DNA from 2 places in the Solibacillus sp. FSL W8-0474 genome. Region 2 is predicted to be linked to the other one. Evidence: riboswitches for the same ligand, from Rfam matches in the RefSeq annotation. Region 2 holds a riboswitch; the other holds the start of a gene.
The links. A riboswitch is a leader RNA that binds a small molecule or an ion and turns the genes downstream of it on or off. The one in region 2 is predicted to bind glycine.
Positions count from the first base shown of each region.

Region 1: another riboswitch for glycine. It lies ahead of gcvT (glycine cleavage system aminomethyltransferase GcvT); the one in region 2 lies ahead of NYE67_RS08415 (amino acid permease).

Region 1 is NZ_JBBOQJ010000001.1:2,468,667-2,475,906, forward strand. Features, by position in the region: gene gcvPB (aminomethyl-transferring glycine dehydrogenase subunit GcvPB) at 1-1,290, opposite strand, end outside; gene gcvPA (aminomethyl-transferring glycine dehydrogenase subunit GcvPA) at 1,283-2,629, opposite strand; gene gcvT (glycine cleavage system aminomethyltransferase GcvT) at 2,653-3,756, opposite strand; glycine riboswitch at 4,029-4,121, opposite strand; gene NYE67_RS12445 (shikimate kinase) at 4,252-4,764, opposite strand; gene comGF (competence type IV pilus minor pilin ComGF) at 5,193-5,645, opposite strand; gene NYE67_RS12455 (pilus assembly FimT family protein) at 5,642-5,935, opposite strand; gene NYE67_RS20805 (prepilin-type N-terminal cleavage/methylation domain-containing protein) at 5,844-6,395, opposite strand; gene comGC (competence type IV pilus major pilin ComGC) at 6,414-6,725, opposite strand; gene comGB (competence type IV pilus assembly protein ComGB) at 6,744-7,240, opposite strand, start outside.
Region 2 is NZ_JBBOQJ010000001.1:1,705,014-1,712,253, forward strand. Features, by position in the region: gene NYE67_RS08400 (tetratricopeptide repeat protein) at 1-87, shown strand, start outside; gene NYE67_RS08405 (hypothetical protein) at 210-476, shown strand; gene NYE67_RS08410 (DUF3997 domain-containing protein) at 510-950, opposite strand; glycine riboswitch at 1,377-1,455, shown strand; gene NYE67_RS08415 (amino acid permease) at 1,615-2,952, shown strand; gene NYE67_RS08420 (hypothetical protein) at 3,115-3,288, opposite strand; gene NYE67_RS08425 (MFS transporter) at 3,285-4,493, opposite strand; gene NYE67_RS08430 (hypothetical protein) at 4,506-5,378, opposite strand; gene NYE67_RS08435 (helix-turn-helix domain-containing protein) at 5,405-5,776, opposite strand; gene NYE67_RS08440 (GNAT family N-acetyltransferase) at 5,993-6,544, shown strand; gene NYE67_RS08445 (ABC transporter ATP-binding protein) at 6,681-7,240, shown strand, end outside.

The sequences.
Region 1 (7,240 bases), 760 kb from region 2:
AGTCGGTTCAATCATAATTCCCTCTTCAACATTTAATGGGAAGTACACTGTTGGTGGATGATATCCGAAATCAAGCAGGCGTTTTGCAATATCCAGTGTTCGTACGCCTAATTTCTTCTGGCGACGCCCCGATAAAACGAACTCATGCTTACAATGACGGTTATAAGGTAAATCAAAATGCTCTTCTAAACGGCGCATCATGTAGTTTGCGTTTAGTACAGCATATTCTGTTACAGCCTTTAAGCCATCTGGTCCCATTGATCGGATATACGTATATGCACGGACATTAATGCCGAAGTTTCCGTAGTAAGGTTTCACACGACCGATTGATTGTGGACGGTTGTAATCGAAGTGGTATGTACCATCTTCTTTTTTCACTAATACTGGTTTTGGCAAGAATGGAATTAAATCCGCTTTTACCCCTACTGGACCTGAACCCGGACCACCACCACCGTGTGGACCTGTAAATGTTTTGTGTAAGTTTAAGTGAACACAGTCAAAGCCCATGTCGCCAGGACGTGCTTTACTCATAACGGCATTTAGGTTTGCGCCATCATAGTAAACTTTTCCGCCAACACCGTGAACGATATTCGCCATCTCAATAATATTCTCTTCGAATAAGCCTAATGTGTTCGGGTTTGTCAGCATAAGCGCTGCTGTATCAGGACCGACAACACGTCGTAAATCTTCAAGATCAACTAAGCCATCTTCACCTGATTTGATTGTGATTGTTTCAAAACCTGCAACTGTAGCAGAAGCCGGGTTTGTACCGTGAGCTGAGTCCGGTACGATTACTTTGTTACGGTGCCCTTCTCCATTTGCCTCATGGAATGCACGGATCATCATTAATGCTGTCCATTCACCATGTGCGCCTGCTGCCGGCTGTAATGTTACTTCATCCATACCTGTAATTTCCTGAAGGGATGTTTGCAGGTCATATAATAATTCCATTGCACCTTGTACTGTTGACTCATCTTGTAGTGGGTGAACATTGGCAAAACCAGCATAGCGTGCAACTGTTTCATTGATTTTCGGATTGTATTTCATCGTACAAGAACCAAGTGGGTAGAAGCCTGAATCCACACCATGGTTACGACGGGAAAGTGCTGTATAGTGACGCATAATATCTAATTCAGAAACCTCAGGTAGCTCAGCTGCTTCTTGACGTACTAAATTTGATGGAATAAGCTCCTCAAGATCAAAATCAGGCACATCTAAAGGCTCTAAGTTGTAACCAATACGGCCTGGTTTTGTAATTTCGAAAATGAGTGTTTGGTTTTCGTTATTCATTATAAGCCCCCATTTCTGCAACTAGTGCATCAATTTCTTCTTTTGTACGTATTTCAGTAACAGCGATTAGTGCATGGTTTTCTAATTCAGGGTAAACTCGCCCTAAATCAAATCCACCGATGATGCCTTTTTCGATTAATGCTTTATTTAACTGTGTCACATTATGTTTTGTGTTTACTACGATTTCGTTGAAGTGTGCACCTTGATATACAACTTCGAATCCAGCTGCTTCAAACGCATTTTTTGCGTAACGTGTTTTCACGATATTTTGTTTTGCCATTTCCTGCATGCCTTGCTTTCCAAGTGCTGTCATTGCAACTGATGAAGCAAGAGCAAGTAACGCTTGGTTTGAGCAAATATTTGATGTCGCTTTATCACGACGAATATGTTGTTCACGTGCTTGTAATGTCAATACGTAACCTCTGCGTCCATCTTGGTCTACTGTTTCCCCAACTAAACGTCCCGGTACTTTACGCATCAATTTAGTCGTAACAGCGAAGTAACCGCAGTGTGGACCACCAAAAGCTTCGGAAATGCCGAATGGCTGTGCGTCACCAACTGTAATGTCCGCTCCTAATTTTCCTGGAGGTGTTAAAACGCCAAGTGCTAATGGATTTGCAGATACGATAAATAATCCTTTTGCATCATGTGTAATATCTGCAAGAGGTTGCAAGTTTTCAATTTGCCCGAAGAAGTTTGGATATTGCACGATAACGCCAGCTGTTTGATCGTCAATTAATCCTTTTAACGCTTCAACATCTGTTACACCGTCTTTTGTAGGGATTGTTACCACTTCAATTGATTGACCGTATGCATACATCGTTACTACATCTTTATACTCTGGGTGTACTGCACCGGAAACTAAAAGCTTTTTACGGCGAGTATGGCCTGCAGCAAGCATTCCTGCCTCTGCTAACGCTGTACCCCCATCATACATAGAAGAGTTTGCGATATCCATACCTGTAAGCTCGGCGATCATCGTTTGGAACTCAAAAATTGCTTGTAACTCACCTTGGGAAATTTCCGGTTGGTATGGCGTATAGGCTGTATAAAACTCTGAACGGGAAATAACATGATCAACAATTACAGGTTTGTAGTGATTATATACACCAGCACCTAAAAACGATACATTACTAGCAGTATCTTTGTTTTTTGACGCCAGTTGCGATAATTCCTTCATTAAAGCTGCTTCTGATTTTGCAGGTTTAATATTGTAGTTTCCTTGGAAGCGAACTTTTTCCGGGATATCTGCAAAAAGTTCATCGATTGTAGCAACTCCGACGCGATCTAACATTTCTTGCTTATCTTGTTCCGTCATTGGTAAATAACGATGTTTCATTGTTAACCCTCTTTTCAAAAGTATTATTTTGTACGTTTATAAAACGGTTTTTCCACAATTAATGCTTTCGCTCTATTTTTGCGAATTTCAACTTCTAACTCAGTTCCGACTTCAGCGAATTTTGCGTCAATTAAAGCTAGACCGATGTTGCGTTTCGTCATCGGAGATTGTGTGCCAGTTGTAACTTCTCCAATTTCAATACCATCTTTAAATACTTTATAACCGGTACGTGGAATCCCTTTATCAATCATCTCAATACCTACTGATTTACGAGCTAGGCCTTTTTCTTTTTGATCAATTAATGCTTGTTGTCCGATAAATTGTGGTTCTTTAGCTAATTTCACTGCAAACCCAATCCCAGCTTCAAGTGGTGTAATCTCTTTAGACAGTTCCTGTCCGTATAATGGCAGGCATGCTTCAAATCTTAATGTATCACGGGCACCTAAACCAGCTGCAACAACACCTTTGTCTTTACCTGTATCTAAAATTTTATTCCATAGTTCGATAATAGCTTCTGGTGTACCGTAAATTTCAAATCCATCTTCACCTGTATAACCAGAGCGAGATACAAGTACCGATTGTCCAGCTACATCGACATTGTCTTTAAATTTGAAATATTTAATCGCTGCCAAGTCTTCCGTCGTTAACGATTGCAGCAATTCCTCTGCTAATGGACCTTGTAATGCAATTTGAGCATAGTCATCTGAAGCGTTTGTTACTGTAACATTGCCTTCTACATGTTTTTGCAACCATTCGAAGTCTTTTTCAATATTAGAGGCATTGACACAAAGCAAATAGCGCTCATCTGCTAAACGATATGTTAATAAATCATCTACAACTCCACCGTCTTCATAGCATAGTGCACTGTATTGTGCTCCACCAACTGTGATTTTAGAGATATCATTCGTCAGCATTTTTTGTAAATATGGTAATGCATCTGAACCTTCTACAAAAATTTCTCCCATATGTGAAACATCAAAAAGACCAGCACGGTTACGAACTGCATCATGTTCTTCTTTAATAGAAGAAAATTGTACAGGTAATTCCCACCCACCAAAGTCAATTGTTTTCCCACCATATTTTGCGTATTCATCAAATAGCGGTGTACGTTTTAATTCATTTGTCATGTCATTTCCTCCTTAAATTTTTTATGTTATAACCATTGTAAAAATGTGACGGGGAATGATTACATTGTGCGGTACAGCTAGCTGCCTCTTTTTACTTTTAAATTGGAAAACGTATTTTTTTCCATAAAAAAAAGACAGACGAATCCCTTTTAATGGGATTCTCTGTCCTTGCACCTGAAAGTTACACCTAAATTTGATAGTCTATCACATTTTAGGCTTTCCCCTTTGGTGGCTGCCAGTAACTTGTACTACAACAGCACTCTCCAGAGTTGCGTCAAATACGAGTCTTTTTGCCTGAGAGATTCATAGCACCGCTATTTGCTCCTTCGGCGACGTGACATCACGTTCTCTCCCCGTATCATCATCCGCGCTAGTTTTTCAACTAATTTAAATTAACTGTACTCTTAGCAATATCCTAACATTGAATGTATTGTAAACGCAATCTTTTTTTAATTTTACTTAATAAGCGAACATTTTTTGCGCTTTTCCGAAAAATTATTCGCCTTTTAATCTATTTACTTGAAAAGCAATGTATTCAACTATTTGTCTTAAAGATCTACCTACTGTCAGTACTTGTATATGGCTTGCATCCCGATAAGCCTTTCTACGGCTATGATACAGTTCTTCCAACTCTTGTTCTGTCTTTATTTGTACTATGGGACGATTTTTATCATTACGAATTCGCATATATATATCTTCGAATTTGGCGTCCAGGAAAAAGACTAGCCCTGTCTTTCGCATAATTTTACGATTTTCTCCATTAACGGCTACCCCACCGCCAGTCGAGATAATGCATGCTTCATCACGGAAGTTTTTTAAAAATTCCGTCTCTATTTTTCGAAAATGTGCTTCCCCGTATTGTTCAAAGATCTCTGGAATTGACATTCCTTGTTGCCGAACGATTTCATGGTCCATATCATAATAGGGCATCTTTAAGAAATAGCTTAATCTTCTGCCAATCGCACTTTTTCCGCATCCCATAAATCCAACTAAATATATTTTTCGCATGCTGTTCACCTTCTTCTAATTACGAACTACTTTTCCATAGCACCTCTATTTCAATATATTGAAAACTGGTTTTGTACTTAATGTGAAATTCCAATTTTTAATGCATTACTTACTACTACCCATTAACGATGCATAGGTGACTTTCACTTTAAGTATTTCTTACCCAACTTTTAATAATTGCCGAGATATTAACTTCTTTCATTTGAATTTTACACTGTCATTCCCCTCTATTTTGGGAGATAGAAGACAATTGTTGAAAGAAGTCGAAACTTCAATGAGTATTTAGTATGTTTATCGTAGCACGAACGTAAATAGATTCCAATGAATTATAAAATTTTAATTGTGCAAAATACGCATTTGTATATAAAATGGCAGATCCAGTAACGATGAATAATAAGAGAATTGCCAGCAAAAATAATGCCCCTTTTTCATTTCGGATCCAATGGTAACACGAGGGATCGTTCTCTTTCCGTTCCATCCTGCATCACCACTTTCATATTTAGATCATTGTCGATTCCTTCTAGATGCCAATTATCAACGAATGGCAATAGAATCTCATTGCCCCCTTTATTCGACCTTTTCCGTAAATGCAGCTCTGATTTATCAAATACAAATAACCTATCATTTGGGTCATTTAGCATTTCAAGCTGCAATGTGCTGGAATTATATAATCTTCCGGATGCCGAATTCATATTATATTGATGTAAATCATAGACGAAAAACTCCCAATTCACTTCATCCTTCATCTTCTGTATTTGCTGGATATCGTTTACCCAAATTAGGATTAGTAAGCTAATCGAAGCGAACAAACCGAAAACAGTTAACTGGAACAGACTTTCCAACAGTGTAAATCCTGCCTCATTTATCCGAGCTCGTTTCATATACATTGCTCCTCTTCCACCCCGTTGTTATCGAACAGAACACAAAGTTGCTGGCCATTATAGGTCCAATGAAAAACGGTTTGATCGATTTCTTGAGTACCGGCTGATTGACTGTATCTTTTATATTTTAACGCACCCATGAAGGCGACCTCAGCGGCATGGGTCTGCAATTTTTGATCTGCTATTTGCTGTTTCATATTATAAGTGAGTGGAATCATGGTTGAAGTCAGGAAAAATAAAATGACGACTGCCAACAGTGTTTCTACAAGCGTTAGGCCTCCCTGTGTCATGAAAAACCTCCTTTTCCAAAATTCTTGCTTTCCCAATATTCACAGAGTATTGATAACTCACATTTTCAAAATGGTACATAATTCGCCCAAACGCATGCGCATTTCCTTTCGTATTAAAGCTGAGCCTTGAGTTCGGGGTCGTTATAAATATTTCAATGTGACTAGGCACCATCTGCTCGTATATAACGCCCTCTCTATTCATTTCCCTTATACGAATTCTACGGCAATTGACGATTTCAAAACTATGTGGATTCTCTTTTTCAATTGAAATCAACTGTGTCATTCTTATTAATAGTTCATTTTGATTCATTAATTGTTTTTCGGTAAAATCCAACAATGGTTTATGTGAAAAAAAGAGAATTGCTGTACTTACCACCATAAAGATCGAGAGGACAACGAGCATTTCCAATAAAGTAAACCCTTTTTCATTCGTTAAAACTGTTCTTATTTTTAACTTCATTTATTATTACCGTGTTAGCTAGCTGCCCGAAGTCGAAGCTATCACTTTGCCATTCTCAATTTTAATTTGCGTATTATCAGGGCATCGTAAATCTTCTTCCATAACATAGTTCTCTTCTATTAAGTCTGATATGGAACTTGGATATTCTTTATGGTTCAACTTATACGCCTCCACTTGTCCTTGAAGCATTAAAACATAGGCATCACAGCCTTTTTCATCAATTGACGCGAAATGTTTGGAGACATTAGGAATGGTTACTAGAATCAATATAGAAATAATTAACAATACAACAAGCATTTCAACTAACGTAAATCCTTTTTCATTTTTCATCATCTCTTCCACCTCTTCTTAAATAAAATCAATTACATCATACATAGGAATTAAAATACTTAAATAAGCAGCAATGACACACATGGCAATAATGATAAAAAGTAATGGTTGAACAATTGCCAGTAACCGTTCTATAACTTTCTGCAGCTTTTCATCAAGAAGCTCACAATATAAAATCAGTTCCCGCCCCAGTAAACCACTAGCCTCACCGTGGGCAATAAAATGTTCAAACTTAGGATAAAAATAACCGACAAGTACAACAGAATGAGATAAAGAATCACCGATAAGAATACGTTCCTGTAACGTTTCGGCAATATAGGCTATTTGTTTCTGATGCTGCTGGGATTTCAAATGGTCAAATGCATCTTGAAGAGAAATTCCCGCGACCAAAAGATTACCTAAATGTCGTGAAAATTGTCTTGTTAATATCAATCGCCAAATTAGGCTGAAGAAAGGAAGCTTAAATAGCAGATGGAGTTGTATGTCGATGCGTTTCTTTCTTACATAAAAAATAA
Region 2 (7,240 bases):
CTAGATACTACAACAGACTCTGAAATACTTAGTTATAAAAGAGCTATCAATTTCTATTCTGATAAATTAGATGAAACTTGGAAATAGGTTGTAAAAATTTGTACTTCTACAAAAAACGTGCTTAAAAAATCAAGATCAAAAAGTATAAAAAATAGACCCCATAAACGTTTTTAAATCGAAATTTGGCAACACTCATTAGAGGTGATATTTTGAAAAAGGTAATAATCGGTTTGAGCAGCATAGTAATTATAATGATAGCTACGTATTTTGTAGTACCAAGCATTATGATGAACAGTGTAAAAGATAAAATAATTGAACATAATCCTGAAATTGAAAATATTATTACGATAAATCATATAAGTTCTTGGGGTGAATGGTTTTCAGAATACGTATTGGTAGTTGAGATTGATGGACAAAAATTTCAGATTTGGTCAAATGACAAGGGTGATATAACAGATAAAGAAGCTTTAGACTAACGAAAGTCTTCCTAATGGTTGTTCATTAATCAATTATGGTTCCCTTTTTAGCTTTTCGACTGGTGTAAAGACGACGTTAATACCTAATTGTTCTGAATCACTTTCTAACTCTTTTAACGTTAGGGGACCCTTTACTTCGTTTTTATTCATTTCAATTATCCAATAAGAATACTCAGCATCACTAAATTTTTTTGGTGGTTCTTCTACACCTCGTCCGTTTGACTTTAAGTGCAATTGTTTTGCGATAATATACTGTTCATTCCACCATACAGCAGTCACTTCAGCTGGTACATACAAATAGTTTATTGTATTTTCCTTTCCATCATTAACCGGTTCTTCTCCGTATATTTGAATTTGATGAGCTGAAAGTCTATCAATTCGATAACCATTCTCCAATGAAATTGTATAATCTGCTAATCCCGCACATCCGGATAAAATCAAACAAGATACGATCAATAAAATTAAATGTTTCAATGTTGTCCCTCCATTAAAAAGCGTTTCGTCCTTTATTTTAATACGTATAAAATGGGAATAAGTTCCTTCCTCCTAAAACGCTTAAAGAATCCTGTGTTTTTTTATCTCACTTAGCCGGTTTAGGTGAGAGTCTTTTTAGTTTCAATAATAATCTGAAAATAAGATATATTATTTTCAGTGTGATACTTTTTTAAGGATAAAAATTCTGTAACACGTTTACAAAATAGTGGAAACATTGATAAATTGCTTGTTTCGATTTAATTTTATTTTGTAACCATTGTAACAACACAAAATAGTTGTTAGTATTAATTATTGTACAATAATAGTATCGTGAGCGACCTGTTTGGAGTTGGGGGTTGCTGACAACAAATAGGGATTAATTACATACATATCAAGCGAAGATCGTCGTGGATAGCACTACTGACGGGAGCAGTTTCTGGAGAGAGCGCGTGTACCGCGTCGCCGAAGGGTTCATTATCTCAGGCAAAAGGACAGAAGACAGGAATAATAAGGGACGTTATTATTCTTATCTACAGGAACTGGTGAATTATCAGTTCCTTTTTTAATTTTCAGAAAACATGATTGGATGAACCGCGAACATTTACCTATTATTTTGCGCTGTCCTTGTGGCAGACAAAATACTTATCCTTTGGAGGAATTCGTTTTGGAACAACATGAACTAAAGCGCGATCTTAAAAATCGGCATGTACAAATAATTGCGATTGGCGGAACAATCGGTACAGGTCTATTTTTAGGATCAGGAAAAGCGATCTCACTTGCAGGACCATCAATAATCATCGGGTATTTAATCGTAGGGATAGCTTTATTTTTCGTCATGCGGGCACTTGGAGAGCTCCTATTATCAAAAGGGGGCTATGCTTCATTTACAGAGTTCGCTACAGAATATTTAGGAGATTGGGCAGGGTACGTTACTGGCTGGACATATTGGTTCTGCTGGATTATGACGGCTATGGCAGATATTATAGCGGTCGGAATGTATACACAATACTGGTTTGATATCCCTCAATGGGTGCCGGCCATTGCCTGTTTAGTAGTCTTACTAATCTTAAATTTATTGACTGTAAAATTATTCGGTGAACTGGAATTTTGGTTTGCTCTTATAAAAATTATTACGATCATTGCACTTATTGCAATCGGGATTGTATTACTCATCATTGGATTTGAAACAGATGCTGGAAAAGTTGCCGTATCTAATCTTTGGGAGCATGGCGGTTTATTCCCGAACGGAGCATTTGGCTTCCTTATGGCTTTCCAAATGGTTGTCTTTGCATTTGTTGGAGTGGAATTAGTAGGGGTAGCAGCTGCTGAAACGGAAAATCCGCAAAAAAATATACCATCGGCCATTAATAAAATACCGATCCGTATATTACTGTTTTACGTAGGTGCGCTATTTGTTATTTTAACGATTAACCCTTGGGATACGTTAAGTGCTACAAGCTCACCGTTCGTTCAAGTATTTGCTTTAGTCGGTATTCCGATTGCGGCAGGACTTATTAATTTTGTCGTATTAACATCAGCTGCCTCTGCAGGAAATAGTGGGATGTTCTCAACAAGCCGTATGCTGTTTAGTTTAAGTAAAGGGGAACAGGCTCCGAAATCTTTCGGTAAATTAAATAAAAATGCCGTTCCGCAAAACGGATTATTATTTTCTGCAATCGTCGTATCAATCGGTGCGCTGCTTAGCTATCTGATGCCGGATGATGCCTTTAGCATTGTAACGACAATCAGCGCGATTTGCTTTATTTGGGTGTGGAGCATTATTTTAATCTCGCATATCATTTACAAAAAGCGCCACCCGGATTTGCATGCGAAATCGATATTTAAAGCACCATTAACGCCGTTTGTGAACTATTTGGTTTTAGCCTTTTTCTTCTTTCTATTAATTATTATGGCGATTTCAGAGGCTACAAGAACTTCTCTTATGCTGACGCCATTATGGTTTATTTTGCTATTTGTTTTATATGCAATTCGGAAAAAATAAATATAAGGAAGGCGCTCCGCATGTGCGAGGCGCCTTTTTTTGATGATTGACGAATAACGGGGTCAAAGTGGCGAATGTCAAATGAAGAGTGACGATTAAGAGAGGAAAAGTGACGAATATCTGCATAAAAGTGGCGAATAACCCGATAAAACTGGCGAATATCTACCGCAGTTTCCCCAGTAAATTTTTCCGTGCCTCCATATGGATTTTATCGTCGCAACTATCACAGGAAAACTTGCCACGCATATTCCGTTTATACTTTTGGTATTTTGTTGTGCCTTCCACCAATAAAAAAGGCTGTTTACAGCAAAAACAAACTGCTTCATAAGTAATCATTTTAACTCCTCCTGTAAGAATAACATTGAATTTCTTAGTAAATAAACGTACACAAGACAGGCCATTAAGACACCAATAAAAGCAAATAAACTTGTTATCAGCTGGATGGAATAGATTTCAGCTAAAACACCAATAACCAGTGTCAACACGATTTGCATCACACTTTCGATTAAACCTAACGTACTGCCAAACCGACCCATAATTTCAGTAGGAATCGTTTGCTGATAAAATGTTGCATAGCCCGCATTACTAAATGCCATAAATAATCCAAGTAAAATGAACGAAGCAATGGCCAATATCAGATTCGATGAAAAATAAAACACAAAATAACATACTAATGTTAAAGAAAAGCCTGCTCCAATATATGAAATGAGCGATAATTTTTTGACATATTTAGCAGCCATAAATCCACCAACGATGGCACCAATTCCAGTCAGTCCGACTATGATGCCGTATGCGGTATCAGACACCTCATGAAAATCCTTTAAAAATGACATTTCCTGTGAATCAAGTGAATAACAGATCATGAGAGCAGTTGAATATAAAACAAAAAAGTATAAAATTGCTTTTTTCTCACGAATAAATTTCCAGACGACATAAAAGTCATCCCGAATTACGGCAGGGGTAATCGTCTTTGATAGTTTCGTCATTTCACCTTGAACATTTGGCAGTAAGTACATCATCCATGCACTAAACAGAAGCATGCATGCATTTATCCACATCGCAGTAGAAGTACTGCTAAAGGCGATGATTGCGCCACTTAACGCAGGCCCGACCATAAAGCTTCCGGAGCCAAGCATAGCGTTAATAGAGTTGAAGCGTAAACGATCATTTGGCTGTACAAGCTTTGTAATCATATAGGTAGTGCTCGGATTGGAGAAACATACTGCAATATTGGCGAGGAATATGAAGCAGTATATTAGCCAAATATCCGTAAGCAGTGGCATCAAACAAACAATACCTGCGCGGGATAAATCACTGAATATGAGAATCGTCCTTTTATTGGAACGGTCTACAATGGAGCCGGCAAAAAAGCTGCAAATAATCCGGGCAATTGGACCAATGATATAAATACCTGCAACTGCTGCAGGTGACTCTGTTAAATGCCATACGGTTAGATTAAGTGCGATTAAGTAAATCCAGCTCCCCAATTTGGATACACCAAATCCAAACCATAAATAAAAATACTCTTTTCGTAACGCCATATATTCACCCTCTTAGCGACTCATTCGTTGTCGTACTTTTTCACTTGCAAATAAAGCTTGTTTATAGCATTGGCTGGCATGCTTATAGGCATGGAGCTGTTCGTAAAACTGTCCCCATAAAGGGGCATAAAAAAGTATTAACGCATAGTACTGCTCTTCATTGAAATGCAAAAAAGCCTGTTCTTCCAGATCTTTTAGGCCGTGAATGGTCTGCTCCTGCTGAACTGCATATTGTAAAAGCTTTCGCTGATGAATGTGGTGCTGGATTGAAAACCGCTGTTCCTCATAACGGTGGAAGAGCTTTTCTAATTGCGTGAAATCTTTATTTTGAAAACAGGTGCGCATCCAGTTAATAACTGAATGCAGATCTTCATCATATTGATTAGCGGTCTCATAATGCTTACTGGCTTTTTGGTAATCTTGTTGGCATTCGTAACAGTAGGCAATGTTATTATGAAGCGAGCTCCACTGCATCGGTGTTTGAATCGATTCGACATTTTCCAGTAGCTCAATACCCGCCTCATATTCCTGTAATGCTTCGCGGTAACGGTGGAGATCATTAAAAATAACGCCCTTCATCGAGTACAGCTTTAATTGAAATAATGGTTTAAACTGATGCGTGAAATAGTGTGCTGCAAGCTCGATATGTTGCAGAGCCTTTTGAAATTGGTAGCTGCGGTGGTTCGCAAAGGCGATATGATAATGATAATTGGCAAGCTCAAAAGGATGTGCGTTGGATAAATATTGCGCATGCTGCTCCTGCTGTTCTTTTTTAGCTAAAAGGTCAAATTCCATAAAGGATAAATGTCCAAACGCTGTAATGGATACAAATAACTCAGTAATACGATCTTTTTTCCAACTGACAACAGGTTTGATTTCATTCAAAAGCTTTCTTGCATCCATATCTTCTTTTATGGAATACAAATATCGACTGTAAATAAGCTTGGCGGTGATTGAAGTTCAACGGAATATTCATTTTGCATGAGCGTCGTTAATAGCTCTCTATCACTTTCTGCAATAGCACCATTCGATAAAAGCTTTTCGTACACAGCTTCCATAAAGGCTGTATGCTCGGAAATATCGTGCTGAAGGCTAGAAAAATCTATGTTTAATTTTGCAAATAACTGTTCATACAAGGCATATTCTGCAATGACAATGCCATTCTCAATGCGGCTTAAGTAGGAAGGTGTACATAACCCTGTTGCTACTTCATCTTGTTTTAGTTTCTTTTTCTGTCTGTAGTATTTTAAAAGCTTACCCCATGATTGTTGTTGTTTATCCATATGGAACACCTCTTACTCTATTTTATCAAAATTAAGTTATGAAATATTGTGAATTTTTGGATTAATAATGATTGTGAGCAGCTCTAAATAATCGGACTTACACAAATGTATAAAATATTGCGTTATTTAATTGCATAATATAACCCTGCTCTTATATGATAAGGAAATAAAAAAGATAGTTTTGTTTTTATTGGGAGATTAGATAGGAGAGATCGTATGTTTTATTATGAAGTGGATAATGAAATACAATTAAAGTTAATTACGCAAAATGATGCAGAGGAAATTTTTGCATTCATTGACCGTTCCCGCAGTTATTTGCGTGGGTGGCTTGGTTGGGTAGACAATACAAAAACTGTGGAAGATACGCGTGCCTTTGCGGCAATGAATTTGGAAAAGTTTGCAAAGCGTGAAGGTCTGGACACAGCGATTTTTTATAAAGGACAATTTGTCGGGAAAGTTTCAATAAATACGATTAACTGGTCGCTGAAAAAATGCGAGATTGGCTATTTTCTAGATGAAAAATTTCAAGGTGAAGGCATTATGACACGCGCTGTAAAAGGGATTATAGATATTGCCTTCCACGAATATAAGCTTCAGAAGGTAGAAATTCATGCTGCAGTCGATAATAAGAAGAGCCGCCACATTGCTGAGCGTTTAAGTTTTATGCACGAAGGAACGATTCGTCAGGCGGAATGGCTATACGATCATTATGTCGATCACGCAGTTTATGGTTTAATGGCAGAAGATTGGGTAGGCGAGGATAAATAAAGAAAAATGGACCTCATCATTTATGTGATGAGGTTTTTATTATGGAAAAATGAAACTTTTTTGGTATTTAACAAGTATAGTAACTGTTATCTTTTTTATAAATACTTACATAGTTAAGGAAAGCAGGTGTGGGCAATTGACGAAACCCATTGTTGAAATTAAGAATTTGAACAAAAAGATCAAAGGGAAGCATATTATTAAAAACTTGAACCTGGATTTTCATCCGGGGCAAATAACAGGATTTTTAGGTCCAAACGGGGCAGGTAAAACGACAACGATTCGAATGATGACAGGCTTAATGTACCCATCAGAAGGTGAGGTAATTATTGATGGTCATACACTATCGAAAGACTATGAAAAGGCCATTAGTAAAATAGGGGTAATCGTTGAAAATCCGGAAATGTATAAATTTATGTCCGGCTACAAAAACTTGCAGCACTTTGCGCGTATGCATAAAGGTGTAACGAAAGAGCGTATCGATGAAGTGGTGGCGCAAGTAGGATTGCAAAATCGGATCCATGAGAAAGTAAAGACGTATTCATTAGGGATGCGTCAGCGACTAGGGTTGGCACAGGCAATGTTGCATCGTCCGAAGTTTTTAATATTGGATGAGCCTACAAATGGCTTGGACCCGGCAGGTATTCGAGAGTTCCGTATGTATTTACGGAAAATAGCTACAGAAGATAATGTCGCAAT